DNA from 3 places in the Rubrobacter calidifluminis genome. Region 3 is predicted to be linked to each of the others. Evidence: riboswitches for the same ligand, from Rfam matches in the RefSeq annotation. Region 3 holds a riboswitch; each other region holds the start of a gene.

Region 1 (4,649 bases), on a different contig from region 3:
TCCTCCGGGTAGGCCGCGGCGCGCATCTCCGTGCGCATCCCTCCGGGGTCCACGGAGTTGACGCGTATCCCCCTGTCCGCGAGTTCTCCGGCGAGGATCTGGGTGAGCCCCTCGAGGCCGAACTTGCTCACCGAGTAGGCCCCCCACTCGGGCCGGCCTTCGATGCTCACCCCGCTCACCACGTTGATGATCGAAGCACCCCCGGAGAGGTGCGGGATCGCGGCCTTGCACAGCAGGAACGGACCGGTCAGGTTGACGTCGAGCACCCGCCGCCACTCCTCTTCCGGGTAGTCTTCTATCCGTACCCGCGGACCGAGGATGCCGGCGTTGTTGACGAGCACGTCTATCCTCCCGAAACGCCCGATTGCCGCGTCCACGAGCCGACGCGCCCCCTCGGCGGTGGAGACGTCCGCCGCGACGGATTCCACCCCGGCGCCGAGCCTGCCGGTCTCTTCGGCGACGGCGCGCAGGCCCTCCTCGCCGCGGGAGTTGAGCACGAGACTCGCCCCCTCCCGGGCGAAAGCCAGCGCGAGCGCGCGCCCGAGCCCCCTGCTGGCGCCGGTTACGATGGCTGCCTTTCCTTCGAGCATCCTGCGGTAGGCCTCCTTCTCGAAAAGAAACCTCTACGAGCATCAGAGATGAGCTAAGCTTATCCGAAAAACCGGCACGGGAAACCACCGCTGGGGTGTCTCCCGTGTATCCCGGCATCCTCCTCTTTGAAGGCGCTTTCCCTGCAGAGAGCTCCCGCTTGGCGTATAAATGGGTAAGATGGGAGCGCGGGTCGAGACAGGAAGGGCCAGACTTGTACGGTGAGAACGCACCGCCATCCTGGGCGCGGCTGCCCGGGGCCAGATGCCGGGCGGTAGAGCACCTCTCCAAGCTCGAAGGGCTGCAGGAGTTTGAGGTCTTCGAGGGGCTCGGCGAGGAGTTCTTCCAGGCGCTCGCCATCTCGGCGGCCGTCCTCGAGATAGCGGCCGGAACCGCCCTCTACCGGGAGGGAGAGCCCTCTGGGGCGGTGTACTTCATGCGCGAAGGGCGGGTCAAGATCTATCGCTCCTCCGGCGGGCCCAAAAACCGCGACCAGATCCTCGGCGTCTTCGGCGACGGCGCGATCCTGGGGCTCGCCTCCGCGCTCGAGGGGCAGCCCCAGAGCCATGGGGCCACAGCCCTCACCGACTGCGTGCTCTACGGCGTCTTCCGGGAGGATCTCCTGGAGATAATGGAGCGCTTCCCCGCCGGGGCGGTGCGCCTCTCCCGCGTGCTCGCAGCCCGCAGCCGGGAGCTCGAAGACCTCGTCGGGGACCTCGTCTTCCACAGCGCCCCCCAGCGGGTCGCGCGCATGCTGCTCGACCTCGCCGCCGAGGAGGGGCGGGTGACCAGGAGGGGCGTCGTGTTCTCACCCTCCCTCTCCCGGCAGGAGATGGCCGAGGCGACCGGCATCTCCCGCGAGGCGCTCTCCAGGACCCTCTCCCGCCTCGCCTCCGAAGGCATCCTGGAGCTGGACAGCAAGTCCATAACCATCCTCAAACCCGCGGAGCTGCGCGCCCGGACCTGATTTGATCTGGGTCACATGAAGGTATGACCGGCATCATGACCTCCGATGATGGCGATCAACGCCGGGTTTCTGCTCCCTTCCGGGGTTGATATAAAGCCGAAGGCACAGAAGAAACGGGAGGCTCTCCAAGAGGAGGAAGTGGTTTGGCCTACGTGATCACGGAGCCGTGCATCGGCGAGAAGAACCAGAGCTGTGTCGAGGTCTGTCCGGTCGACTGCATCTACGACGGTGGGGATCAGTTCCTGATCAACCCGGAGGAGTGCATCGACTGCGGGGCGTGCGAGCCGGAGTGCCCGGTCGAGGCGATCTTCCCGGAGGACGAGGTCCCCGAGGACATGCAGAGCTACATAACCAAGGCTCAGGAGTACGACTTCTCCGGCCAGGAGCCCGGCTGAGCCGGCAGGCCGGAGAGTACGTCACCGCGAGACCCCGCCCGTTCCGGGCGGGGTCTTCGTCTATACTCTCCCTCCGTATGACCGATGGGAGCTGGAGCACGCTCGCGAGCCGCTACGTCTACCGCAACCGCTGGTGTGCCCTGCGGGTGGACGAGGTGAGGCTGCCCGACGGGGAGACGATAGACTACTGCGTGCTCGAGAGCGGCGGGTTCGCCTCGGTGGTGCCGCTCACGGACGACGGCGGCGTGGTGCTCGTGCGTCAGTGGCGGCAGCCGCTCGGGCGGTTCACGCTGGAGCTGCCGAGCGGAGCGGTGGACGCCGGGGAGGATCCTGAGGAGGCCGCCCGGCGGGAGCTTTTCGAGGAGACGGGATACCGGGCCGAGAGGCTGGAGCGCCTCGCCTCCGTGCACACGAGCACCGGGCGCACGGACGAGGTCTGCCACCTCTTCCGCTGCCGGGCGCTGCCGGACGAGAGGGGGCCGGCTCCCGAGCCTACGGAGTTTTTGCGCTCCGTAGTGGCGCCGCTCGACGAGGCGCTGGAGAAGATCGCCGCCGGTGAGATAACCGACGCCGCCACCGTCCTCGGGATCTCGTGGGTTGCCGGAGGTTGTGGGCCACGGAGTGGTGGGGTAGAGTAGCACGAGGAACGAGATCCGGGGAGCCGCGAGGCTGAGAGGGCGCGGACGCGCCGACCCGTCGAACCTGATCCGGGTAATGCCGGCGCAGGGAGAGAAGCCTGGCGCACCCCGTGAGAGGAGGGCCGTGAGCGGGTTCAGGGACACGAGGGTGCTCACCGAGGCGGCGCTGGCGGTGGCGCTCGCGTTCGTGCTGGGGCTGGTGAAACTCTTCAGGATGCCGGAGGGCGGTTCGATCTCTTTCGAGATGATCCCGCTGGTCCTGCTCGCGCTGCGTCAGGGCCCCGGCGTCGGGGCGGTTGCGGGCGCGGCGTACGGCATCCTCGACCTGATCCTGGACCCCTACGTCCTCAACCCGGTGCAGGTGCTCTTCGACTACCCGCTCCCCTTCGCCGCGATGGGGCTCGCCGGGCTCTTCCGGCCCACCCCGCGCGGGGCGGTGCCCGGCACGGTGGCGGCGGTGGCCGGGCGCTTCGTCTGCCACTTCATAAGCGGGGTCGCCTTCTTCGCCTCCTACGCCCCTAAGGGCTGGAACCCATACCTCTACTCCGCCGCGTACAACGCCGGGTATTTGGTGCCGAGTCTCCTGATCACGCTCGCCGTCGTGGTCGTGCTGCTGCGGGCGCTCGGGGCGGCGCGGCCCTCGCGGCGGCAGCTGGAGTTGTCGAGGCATGCTTAGGGAGGAGAGATGAAGACCGCGCTCAGCATAGCCGGGAGCGACTCCGGAGGCGGGGCGGGCATCCAGGCGGACATCAAGGCCTTCGCCCGCTGCGGGGTGCACGGAACCACCGCGATAGTCGCGATCACGGCTCAGAACACCGTCGGGGTGAGCAGCATATTCGCGCTGCCGACGCAGGTGGTGATCGAGCAGATCGAGGCGGTCGTCTCGGACATCGGGGCGGACGCCGTGAAGACCGGGATGCTCTTCAACGCCGAGATCGTCTCGGCCGTGGCGGGCGCGATCCGGCGGCTGGGGCTCAAGAACGTCGTCGTGGATCCGGTGATGGTCGCCGAGAGCGGGGCCACGCTGCTCGAACCGGAGGCCGTGGACGCCTACCGCGAGGAGCTCCTGCCCCTCGCCGACGTCATCACCCCGAACCTCGACGAGGCGTTCGTCCTCGCCGGACGGAAGAAAGACCCGGAGAAGGTCCACGGGTGCGCCCGCGACCTCGCGGAGCTGGGGCCGGGGGCGGTGATCATCACCGGCGGGCACCGCGCTTCCGGTGAGGACCTGCTCTACGACGGCGAGCATTTCGTGGAGATAGAAGGCCCGGTGCACGAGAGCGGGGCGACCCACGGCTCCGGCTGCACCCACTCCTCGGCTCTGGCCGCCTTCCTCGCGCACGGCTTCGGCCTCGAGGAGGCGGCCCGGAGGGCACGCGCCATCGCCTCCGAGGCCGTCGAGTATGGTCTCACGGGGATAGGCCGCGGGGCGGGACCGGTGAACGTGCTCGGGCCGCTCATGGAGGGAGAGGGATGAGAGCGGAGGAGGTCCTGCGCAGGATCGGGGACGAGAAGCCCCTCGTCCACCATCTGACCAACTACGTCACGGTCAACCTGGTCGCGAACGTGACCCTTTGCACCGGGGCGCTGCCGGTGATGGCGCACGCGGTGGAGGAGGTCGAGGAGATGGTCGCCTCCGCCAGCGCGCTCGTAATCAACATGGGCACGCTCGACCCGCAGTGGATAGAGGCGATGCTCCGGGCGGGGAAGGAGGCCAACCGGCGCGGGGTGCCGGTCGTCTTCGACCCGGTGGGCGCCGGGGCGACCTCATTCCGCTCCCGGATGGCGCACAGGCTCCTCTCGGAGGTGGAGATGGCCGCCGTCTGCGGCAACGCCGGGGAGATAGCGACCCTCGCCGGGCTCGAGGCCGAGGTTCGCGGGGTCGAGAGCCTCTCCGGGGACGCGAAGGAGGCCGTCCGCGGGGCCGCCCGCGCGCTCGGCACGACGGTGGCCGCGACCGGCCCCACCGACTACGTGAGCGACGGGGGACGGGTTTTCGCCGTCTCGAACGGGCACCCCTTGATGGGGCGGGTCGTGGGGAGCGGCTGCGCCTCGACCGCG
Region 2 (4,649 bases), on a different contig from region 3:
ACTATCGAGACCGGTGTGTTCCCCGAGGGCGTTATCCGGAACGCTCTCACCTCGGGCTCCGTATCCGCGAGGGAGACGATCACGTGCGCCACGTCCGGGTAGAGCGCGAGCCGGCGGTCGCGGGGGGAGGGAGCGGCGGGGGTTCTCGGGTGGGAGTGGTAGGTCCCGAGGAGCTCGAGCCCCAGCCGCCGGACCTCGCGCATCGCCGTGAGCTGTGCCTCCGGCTCCATCTCGAACCGTGTCTCGGGGTTGAGGGAGACGTTCGGGATCGGATAGAGCCGCATCACCCTGCCCGCTTGCCCGGCGAGCAGGCCGCAGACCTCGCGCGGGGCATGCCCGCGGGCTTCTTCGAGGATCTCGCGCAGGATGGTCTCCGGCACCACGAGCTTCATCGCCGCTCCTCGAAACGCAGTGGGGAGAAGGGGGAGAGGTCGACCGCGGGTTGTTCCCCGAGCGCGAGCGCCGAGACCGCATCTCCGGTGATTGGGGCGAGGAGGACCCCGTTGCGGTAGTGCCCGGTGGCGATGAGGAGCCCCTCGGGTTCTCCCGCGGGCCCGATCAACGGCCTTCCGTCGGGGGTTCCGGGCCGGAGTCCTCCCCACGCTCCGGCGAAGGGTCTGCGGGCGAGGTGCGGGAGCAACCCGATGGCGGCCCCGGAGAGGCCGGCGACACCGCCGAGCGTGGGGCGGCGGTCGTGCGTGCCCGGCTCTTCGGTCGCCCCCACGATCACGCGGCCGTCCCGCTTGGGGACCAGGTAGCATTCCTCGTCCCACACGTTGGAGGTGATGGGCGGAGTGGTGGTCTCGACGGAGAGGATCTGCCCTTTCACCGGCGCCACCGGGAGCCGCACCCCGAGGGATCGGGTCAGGGGGCCGCTCGCCACCCCTCCGCAGACGACGACGCTCCCCGCTGCGATCTCCCTCCGGACCGTTCGGACGCCGGCGATCCTGTTTCTCTGGCGTATCAGTCCCGAGGCGGGCTCTCCCTCGGCGACCTCGGCTCTGTTGCGGGCAGCCGCGAGCGCGAGAGCGCGCACGAGCCTGGGGGAGTTCACCTGCCCGTCCTCCGGGAGGTAGAGGGCGCCGGAGATTCCGGCGGAGAGCGCGGGCTCGAGCTCGCGTACCTCTGCTCCGTCCAGCCACCGGGCGGAGAGCCCCGCCTCTCTCTGCCAGCGGAGCGTCTCGGAGAGGCTTTCGGCGTGCGCCTCGGAGAGGGCGACCCGCAGCGTCCCCTCCCAGATGTACTCCGCGTCGAGACCCGTCACCTCGTACAGCTCGGCTCCGAGTTTGCGGTGCATCTTCCGGCTCTCGAGGAGAAGGTCGAGGAAGGGGTCCGGACCGCGGGCTTCGGCCTGGGCGGCGAGCATCCCGGCCGCCGCCCCGGAGGCCCCCGACCCGACCGTCTCCGCCTCCAGCAGGACGACTCTTGCCCCGCGCCGGGCGGCGTGGTAGGCGACGGAGCACCCGACCACGCCGCCCCCGACCACGACGACGTCGGCGGATGGGTTCATCTCAGGAGCCGCTCCCGACCGGCACTCCCCGGGTCGGGCTCGAGGGAGCGGCGAGAGGTTTGGCCTCCATCCGTCCCGCGAGGTACGCCAGACGCCCGGCCTCCACCCCGCGGCGCATCGCTTCGGCCATGAGCGGGGGATCTCCGGCCCGGGCGATGGCGGTGTTGACCAGCACGGCGTCGGCGCCGAGCTCCATCGCGAGGGCGGCGTCGGAGGGAACGCCTATCCCGGCGTCCACTACGACCGGGACCGAGACCCGCTCGACTATGCGGCGGATGGAGGCCCAATCGGGCATGCCCTGCCCGCTGCCGATGGGCGAGGCCAGGGGCATCACGGTTGCCGCCCCGGCCTCCTCGAGCCGGAGGGCGGCGACGAGGTCCGGGCTGGTGTAGGGGAGGACGACGAAGCCCTCTTCCACGAGCACCTTCGTGGCCTCGACGGTCGCGGCGGTGTCGGGCCAGAGCGTGCTGGGCTCGCCCACGACCTCCAGCTTGAGCCAGTTGGTGCCGGTGGCCTCGCGGCCGAGGCGGGCGAGCTTGACCGCCTCGGCGACGGTCGTGGCCCCGGCGGTGTTCGGCAGCAGGCGGTAACGGGAGGTGTCGATGTCATGCAGGATCGGACGCTCCCCGGCGTCTATGTAGCGGACGGCGACGGTGACCAGCTCGGTGCCGGACCTCTCGAGCGCCTGTTTCATCGTCTCGGGGTCCGGGTACTTGCCGGTGCCGAGGAAGAGGCGCGAGGAGAGACGCTCCCCGGCGATCACGAGCTCGTCGCTACCTCCCGCGACGGCGTAAACGAGCTCGACCTCGTCACCATCCCGCAGACGCCGGCTCTTCCATTCTTCGCGGTGCACGATCTCGCCGCCCACCGCGACGACGACGGACTCACCGGTGAGGCCCTTGCGGGCGAGCAGGGCTTCGATGGTCGGGTCTTCTTCTTCCTCCATCTCGAAGGGCTTCTGGTTCACCGTGATCCTCATCGGGCTCCTTTCTTCTCGGGTTTCGGGAAGGGATACCTGGGGGCGTGGGGAGAGGTTTCGAGCACCTCCCTGATCTTCTCCGCGGCGGATCGGGGGTCTTCTGCGGCGAGGATGGCGGAGATCACCGCAACCCCGGCGGCGCCCGTCGCCGCGACCTCCCGCGCGTTGGATGCGTCTATCCCTCCGATGGCGAGGACCGGCACCTCCACGGCTTCCACGACCCGCGCGAGCTCCCGCACGCCACGTGGAGGGAGCCCTGGCTTGGAGGAGGTGGGGTAGACGTGCCCGAAGGTGAGGTAGTCTGCCGCGACCTCTGCTCTTCTCGCCTCCTCTACGCCGTGCACCGAGACGCCGAGCAGGAGTCTTCCTCCCACGACGCTTCTGGCCGCCTCTGGCGGGAGGCTCTTGGCAGCCAGGTGGACTCCATCGGCACCCGTCGCGAGCGCTACGTCGGCCCGGTCGTTTATGAGGAGGAGGGCGTCTGTATTGTGTACCGCTGGAGAGACGTCCAGCGCCGTTTCGTAGAGGTGGAGCGCCGGCCCTCCCTTCTCGCGCAGCTGGACGGCGTCGATGCCGCCTTCGAGGGCAGCGACGAGCACGTCCTTCAAAGGCCGGGACGATCTTCTGCGGTCGGTTATGAGGTGTATCTGGAAAAGGTGCTCCAGAACTTGCTGCCTCCCTCGGCGACGGCACGAAAACCGCCAGCCGCTTTTCGGGGAGGCGCGGCGGCAGCGCCAGTTCCGCTGCCCCTATCCACGCTTCCCTCCGCCGGTGCTGACCGGATCAGGTTCCAAGGGTATGCTCTCAGCCCCTGCGCGAGGCACCCCTAGCGTTCACGGGGCAGTTTAGCACGACTGGGCATCTCTTGGCCGGGTTTGATGTATGACTTAAAATTTATGCGATGCGTGAAGCGTCTTCCCCCTGCACGACTTCGGACGGCCGTGGTGCGCCCGGAGCTGTCTTCGCCCCGGGCGGCCCGAAGGTCGTGGACGGGGCTGTGGACGAGCCCGAGGGGAGGGCGCCACCGCACCACCCTCCACCCGTCTTCTGCGAGCGAGCGCTTCTCTCTCGCTGACTTCCCGGCGCAGGGACGTCGCAGGTTCCTGCGCCGCCCGGAGTGGATCTCTCGTGATGGAAGGAGGTGGTGGTGCGCTTTTCTCTCGTTACGCCGACCCTCGGCCGGGAGAAGGAACTCGAACGCCTGCTGGACTCTTTGCTCGAACAGAGCTTCGACGACTTCGAGGTCATCCTCGTAGACCAGAACCCGGACGGGAGGCTGGATCCGCTGGTCTCTCGCTACCGGGATGTCCTGCGCCTGCACCACCTGAGGTCGCCGCGCCGCGGCGCCTCGAGGGCCAGGAATACCGGTCTCGCCCGCTGCCGGGGTGAGATCGTCGCGTTCCCGGACGACGACTGCTGGTACCCGCGCGATCTTTTGGAGAGGGTGGACCGCTTCTTCACCCGGCACCCGGAAGTAGACGCCCTGTGCACCAGGCTCGTCGACGGAGGGGGTGCCTCCTGCATCCTCGACTTCGATACCGAACCCGGTCCGATCGACCGCATCAACGTCTGGAGGCGCAGCATCGAGTCGACGATGTTCCTGCGCCGGGAGAGTACCCGCCGCCTCTGGTTCGACGAGAGCCTGGGCACCGGGTCCGGGACCCCGTGGGGCTCCGGGGAGGGAACGGACTACCTCTTGCAGCTCATGGATCGCGGTGCATCATTGTATTACGACCCTGAGATCATCGTCATGCACGACCCACCGGTACCGCCTTTCGACGAGCGGGCGATGAGGCGCGCGTACACCTACGGGTGTGGTATGGGGAGGGTCTTGAAGAAGCACAAGTACCCCGCCGGGGCGAAGCTGCGGTTGCTCGGTGCGCCGCTCGGGCAGGCGCTCCGCTCCGCGGCCGGCGCGAAGGTCGGCGCGGCCCGCTACCATCTGAGGGTCTTCGGCGGGCGGGCGAGGGGCATGATGTAGGGGCCGGGCGCCGAAGCGCCCGGCCCCTACGTTCCGGAAGCGTTCTCTAGCCGAAGAAGGTGCTCAGGACCTGCTGCAGATCTTCGGGGACGGTCCTGGTCTCGGAGGTTGCCTCCTCGAGCGAGACGGTCACCACGTCGTTTCCGCGCAGGGCGACCATCTTCCCCCACTCACCGTTC
Region 3 (4,649 bases):
CCGGTATCGCGAGCAGTACCCCGGCCAGCCCCAGAAGTTTGCCGAAGACCAGAAACGAGACGATGACCGCCACCGGGTGCAGCCGCACTTCCCTTCCGACGATGAGCGGCTGTACCACGTGGCTGTCGAACTGGTTCAGCGCGAAGAACAGCAGGACCACGAGGATCATCTTCAGGGGGGAGATGGTCAGCGCCAGCAGCGCCGGGAGCAGGCCTCCCAGGATGGGGCCGAAATACGGGATGATCTCGAGCAGACCCGCCAGGATGCCAAGGGTGAGCGAGAGCGGTATCCCGAGCGCCCACAGCCCCACCCCTGCCCCCGTGCCGATGATTACGATCGCGAGTATCAGGCCTATCAGCCAGCCGCGAAGTCTGCCTTCGAGGTTCGAGACTATCTCGTAGAACTCGTGCCGCCTGCCATCCGGAACGAAGCGGGCTATCCCCCGAATGAGCGAGGACGGGTCGTGCGCCATGTACAGTGAGAGGACCACGACCGCTATTGTGTCGATGAGCATGTGTGTCGCTGTGCCGAGCAGAGCCGGAACGGAGCCCAGAAGCCCCATCAGGTAGCTCTGCAGGTGACTGAGGTCGCTGGAGAGGTTGGGGAAGAAGTCCAGCCGCGCGTGGAGCTGGCGTGAGAGGCCGTCCAGGGAGCTTATGTAGGAGGGCATCATCCTGGCCAGCGTTACCACCTCTCGCGCGACGTGCGGGAGCATAACCAGCCAGATGAAGACCCCCGTCGCGGCGAGCAGCCCAAGCAGGATCAGGACCGCCTCCCACGAGCGGATGCCGAACCGGCCCAGGAGCAGTACGAGAGAGCGCAGTATGAGCGCGAGGATCGCGGAGATCGCGAGCAGTTCGAGCACCGGGATGAGCTCGTAGAGGACTACCAGCGCCCCCGCGACCAGCACCGGTACCGCCAGCGGGGCGCCGCGCCTGAGCCAGCTCACCCCGTTCTCCCTTTTTGGATTTCCGGTCTCGCTCTCCGGTGGAGCCTGGCCCATTCGCCTCCGTTTCCGTCCTCGTCCGGTACAGCCGCCGTTCTCATCTCTCCCGGCGAGGTTACTAATTGTATTCCTGCCCGGTGTTTCCCTGCGGGCTTTTCAGTCGACGAAGAGCTTCGAGATGTTCGGCCTGGTGAACAGGTCCACCGTCCAGTCGAAGAGCACCTGCGCCCGGTTGAGGTTGTAGCCGAGCTCGTAAAGGTAGACTCCCTTCCAGATGAGCGCCCCGAGCAGCCCGCTCACCCGGACCCCGAGTATGTCCGTGAGGGCGCTACTCTCCCCTAGGTCGACGAGCTGCCCGAGGTGCCGGTAGCGGAACGGGGTCAGCTCTCCTCCCTTGAGCTCCGCGGCGAGGTTCAGCGCGGCCGTTCTGCCTTCTTGTTCGGCGGACTGGGCGAGCGCCGGGACGGGTGGGCCGTCGTAGTCGATCGTTACGCAGTCGCCGACCGCGTAGACGCCGGGGCGGTTCTTTACCCTCAGGTACTCATCGACGATTATCCTCCCGCGCCCATCTTTTTCGATGTCCAGTCCCTCCACGAGCGGCGGCGGCTGTATACCGGCGGCCCAGACCGTGGTGCGCGTCGGGAGCGTCCTCCCGTCGGAGAGCCTAACGTACTCCGGGGATACTTCATCGACCTTGGTGTTGTTTATGACCTCGACCCTCTGGGCGGCGAGGCGGCGCGAGGCTGCGTTGGCGAGCGAAGGGTCTATGCCCTTGAGGATCCTCTCGCCCGCGTTGACGAGTACAAGGCGCACCCGGTCGAAGTCCACGCTCGGATAGTCGTCCTTTAAGACGTCGAAGATGAGGTCGTGGGCGTCGGATATGCCTTCGACGCCGGTCGGACCTCCGCCCACGAAGACGAAGGTGAGGTGCTCCTCGGGGACCTTACCGCGCAGCCGCTCGGCTTCCTCGAAGCGGTCTATGATCCTGCCGCGCACCTCGAGCGCTTCCCTCAGGCCCTTGAGGTCTATGGCATGCTCCTTGGCCCCCTTGGTCCCGAAGAACGCCGTCTGGCTCCCCGGCGCCAGGATGAGGTGGTCGTAGTCGCACTCTCCGAACTCCGTCCTGATCTTCTTGCGCTCGAAGTCCACCCCCACGACCTCGCCCTGGAAGAACTCGCCCCCACGGGGTATGACCAGCCGCCTTAACGGGTAGGCCATGTGCCGGACCTCGACGTTGCCGGAGATGGCCGAAGGGACCATCGGCCAGAAGGTCGTGTAGTTCACCCGGTCGAGCAACAGTACACCGATCTCGTCGCTTCCGGTGAAGCTGTCTACCAGCTGTCGGAAGGCGGAGATTCCGCCGAATCCCCCGCCTACGATGACTACCCTACGCCGTGCCTCCTGATAGGGAACGCCGAGTCTCTTCCGGCCGCGATCACGCGCGTACAGGGCCGTCCCTCCGACCAGCGCCGCCGCCAGGAGCTTGTTCCTCACCGCTCTCACCTCCGTCTTCGCTTGCAACCGCTCGTTTCCAGAGAAGAGTCTACCCGTATGGTGGTGGTGCTGCTTCTGGAAGGTGTCCGCGCCCTGCTGTACACTACCAGAACGAGGGGAGCTTCCGCCGGAGGAAGCTGAGAGGGCGCCGTTCTCTTACGGTGGCGCCGACCCTTTGAACCTGATTCGGGTAATGCCGACGGAGGGACGAAAAGATGAACGGTTTCTCGCCACGCTCTTGCATCTTCCTTGATCCTGACTTGGAGTTTCTGCCGTGAGCGCCTCGTTCGACCCCCGTCCCGTGCCGCCCGGTGAGCGTACGCTCGGAGCCTGGGACTACACGGTCCTGTGGGGCAGCTACGGGGCCGGGCTCCTCGTCATGGTCGCCGGCACCCTGCTCGTGCCGGCTTTAGGGTTCGGAGCCGCGCTCGCGGCCATCGTGGCCGGGACGGTCATCGGGAACCTTATCCTGCTGGTCCCCACCGTGATGGGGGCGGACCACGGTCTCCCGACGATGGCCTCCCTGCGCCCGACGCTCGGCTCCGCCGGCTCCTACCTGCCATCCGTGGTCAACGTCGTGCAGCTCGTCGGCTGGACGGCCTTCGAGCTGATCATAATGACCCGGGCGGCCGGTGCCATCACCCACCGTCTGCTCGGTACCTCGCTGCACTGGTTCTGGCTGGTGTTCTTCACGCTCGTCTGCGTGGCTTTCGCTCTTGGCGGGCCGCTGGTGGTGGTGAGGGTGTGGCTGGAGAAGGTGGGTATATGGCTGCTTCTGCTGACCACCGTATACCTGACCTACTACCTGCTCTCGCACTACGGCCTCTCACGCGCGCTCTCTCAGCCGGGGAAGGGAGGCCTCACCTTCCCGCAGGCGGTAGACCTCGTCGTGGCCATGCCGCTCTCGTGGCTCCCGCTCGCCGCCGACTACAGCCGCTTCGCCCGCAGTGCCCGTCGTGCCGCACTCGGCACCTACGCCGGGTTCTTCGTCACCAACGTCTGGTTCTACGCCCTCGGTGCGCTCGCCGTGCTCGCGCTCGGTACGAGCGGCATCGTGCAGGCGATACTCGCCCTCCCGATCGGGGTCGCAGCCCTGATCCTGGTGCTCGTGGACGAGACGGACAATGCCTTCGCCGACCTCTACTCCTGCGCGGTCTCGGCGGGCAACATCTTCTCCCGCGTACCGCAGCGGGCTTTCGTCGTCCTCTTCGGTGTCGTGTCCTTCGTCGCCGCGGCCGTGCTTCCCATGGGGCGCTACGAGTCTTTCCTGTTCATGCTCGGCGCGTTCTTCGCCCCGCTCTTCGGCGTCGTTGCGGTCGACTACTTCCTGCTGCGCCGCCGCGGAATCGACGCGGAGGCCGTCTACGAGAAGAGCGGATCAGCCTTCGACTGGATGGCCGTGTTCTCGTGGGCTGTGGGCGTAGCCGCCTATCAGTTCATCACCCGCCAGTTCCCCGGGCTGGGAGCTTCGATCCCCTCGTTCGTCCTCGCAGGGGTGCTCTACCTCGCTCTGTGTGCGGGTGTCAGGTTGCTGCACGGCGGCGGAGAGAGCCGGTCCTAGCCAGGATTTCGGATCCGGAAAAATTTTTGAGGAATTTTCTCGAAACTCCTAAAGCCACCCTCACTGCCGGCCGATAAACCGGTTGCAGCTAGACCTGGACCGATCGAGCGGGAAGACCAGGCGGAAAGATGCATGAAAGGAGATGGTTGATGCTGCTCTGGATAGGGAAAAAGCTCGAGCAAATGAGGGAGGCCCGGCGTGACGAACGCGGCTTCACCCTCATAGAGCTCCTCATCGTCGTGGTCATCATCGGTATTCTCGCCGCGATAGCGATCCCAACGTTTCTCAATCAGCGCAACAAGGCTTATGATGCGCAGGCCCAGTCCAGCGTACGAAACGCGCTTACAGCAGCGAAATCAGTCTGGGCTGGCAATAACCAGGACTATACCAACGTTACGATTGCGAAACTCAATGCGGCAGAGCCTTCTCTGACCTTCGCGAATCAGCCGGTGGCCAACACACCAAATACGATAGGTTACAATGCAGATTCTGCTTCCCAGGCGACGCTTGGAGCCTGCAGCAAGTCGGGTACGTGTTTCTGGATCAGGACGAACGAAAATACAGGAACTACTTACGGCACCAGCACTGCGCCCAATACTGTGGCTGCCAACTGGCAGTCTGGCGGCTTCCCGGGTTAGTGGATCGTTG

The links. Region 3 has a riboswitch for thiamine pyrophosphate ahead of cytX (putative hydroxymethylpyrimidine transporter CytX). Riboswitches for the same ligand answer to the same signal wherever they lie in the genome.
Region 1: linked by a shared signal. The riboswitch ahead of thiT (energy-coupled thiamine transporter ThiT) and the one ahead of cytX (putative hydroxymethylpyrimidine transporter CytX) in region 3 are both predicted to bind thiamine pyrophosphate.
Region 2: linked by a shared signal. The riboswitch ahead of thiE (thiamine phosphate synthase) and the one ahead of cytX (putative hydroxymethylpyrimidine transporter CytX) in region 3 are both predicted to bind thiamine pyrophosphate.

The regions. Positions count from the first base shown of each region.
Region 1 covers NZ_JAQKGV010000006.1:132,674-137,322, forward strand. Annotated here, with positions in the region: gene PJB24_RS06925 (SDR family NAD(P)-dependent oxidoreductase) at 1-590, opposite strand, end outside; gene PJB24_RS06930 (Crp/Fnr family transcriptional regulator) at 803-1,555, shown strand; gene PJB24_RS06935 (indolepyruvate ferredoxin oxidoreductase subunit alpha) at 1,699-1,950, shown strand; gene PJB24_RS06940 (NUDIX hydrolase) at 2,028-2,588, shown strand; TPP riboswitch at 2,603-2,681, shown strand; gene thiT (energy-coupled thiamine transporter ThiT) at 2,713-3,264, shown strand; gene thiD (bifunctional hydroxymethylpyrimidine kinase/phosphomethylpyrimidine kinase) at 3,274-4,065, shown strand; gene thiM (hydroxyethylthiazole kinase) at 4,062-4,649, shown strand, end outside.
Region 2 covers NZ_JAQKGV010000001.1:205,997-210,645, forward strand. Annotated here, with positions in the region: gene PJB24_RS01030 (M67 family metallopeptidase) at 1-392, opposite strand, end outside; gene thiO (glycine oxidase ThiO) at 389-1,510, opposite strand; gene thiS (sulfur carrier protein ThiS) at 1,512-2,489, opposite strand; gene thiE (thiamine phosphate synthase) at 2,486-3,088, opposite strand; TPP riboswitch at 3,233-3,327, opposite strand; gene PJB24_RS01050 (glycosyltransferase family 2 protein) at 3,637-4,470, shown strand; gene PJB24_RS01055 (6-phosphofructokinase) at 4,517-4,649, opposite strand, start outside.
Region 3 covers NZ_JAQKGV010000018.1:6,509-11,157, forward strand. Annotated here, with positions in the region: gene PJB24_RS13365 (AI-2E family transporter) at 1-949, opposite strand, end outside; gene PJB24_RS13370 (NAD(P)/FAD-dependent oxidoreductase) at 1,103-2,440, opposite strand; TPP riboswitch at 2,545-2,665, shown strand; gene cytX (putative hydroxymethylpyrimidine transporter CytX) at 2,715-4,001, shown strand; gene PJB24_RS13380 (type II secretion system protein) at 4,151-4,639, shown strand.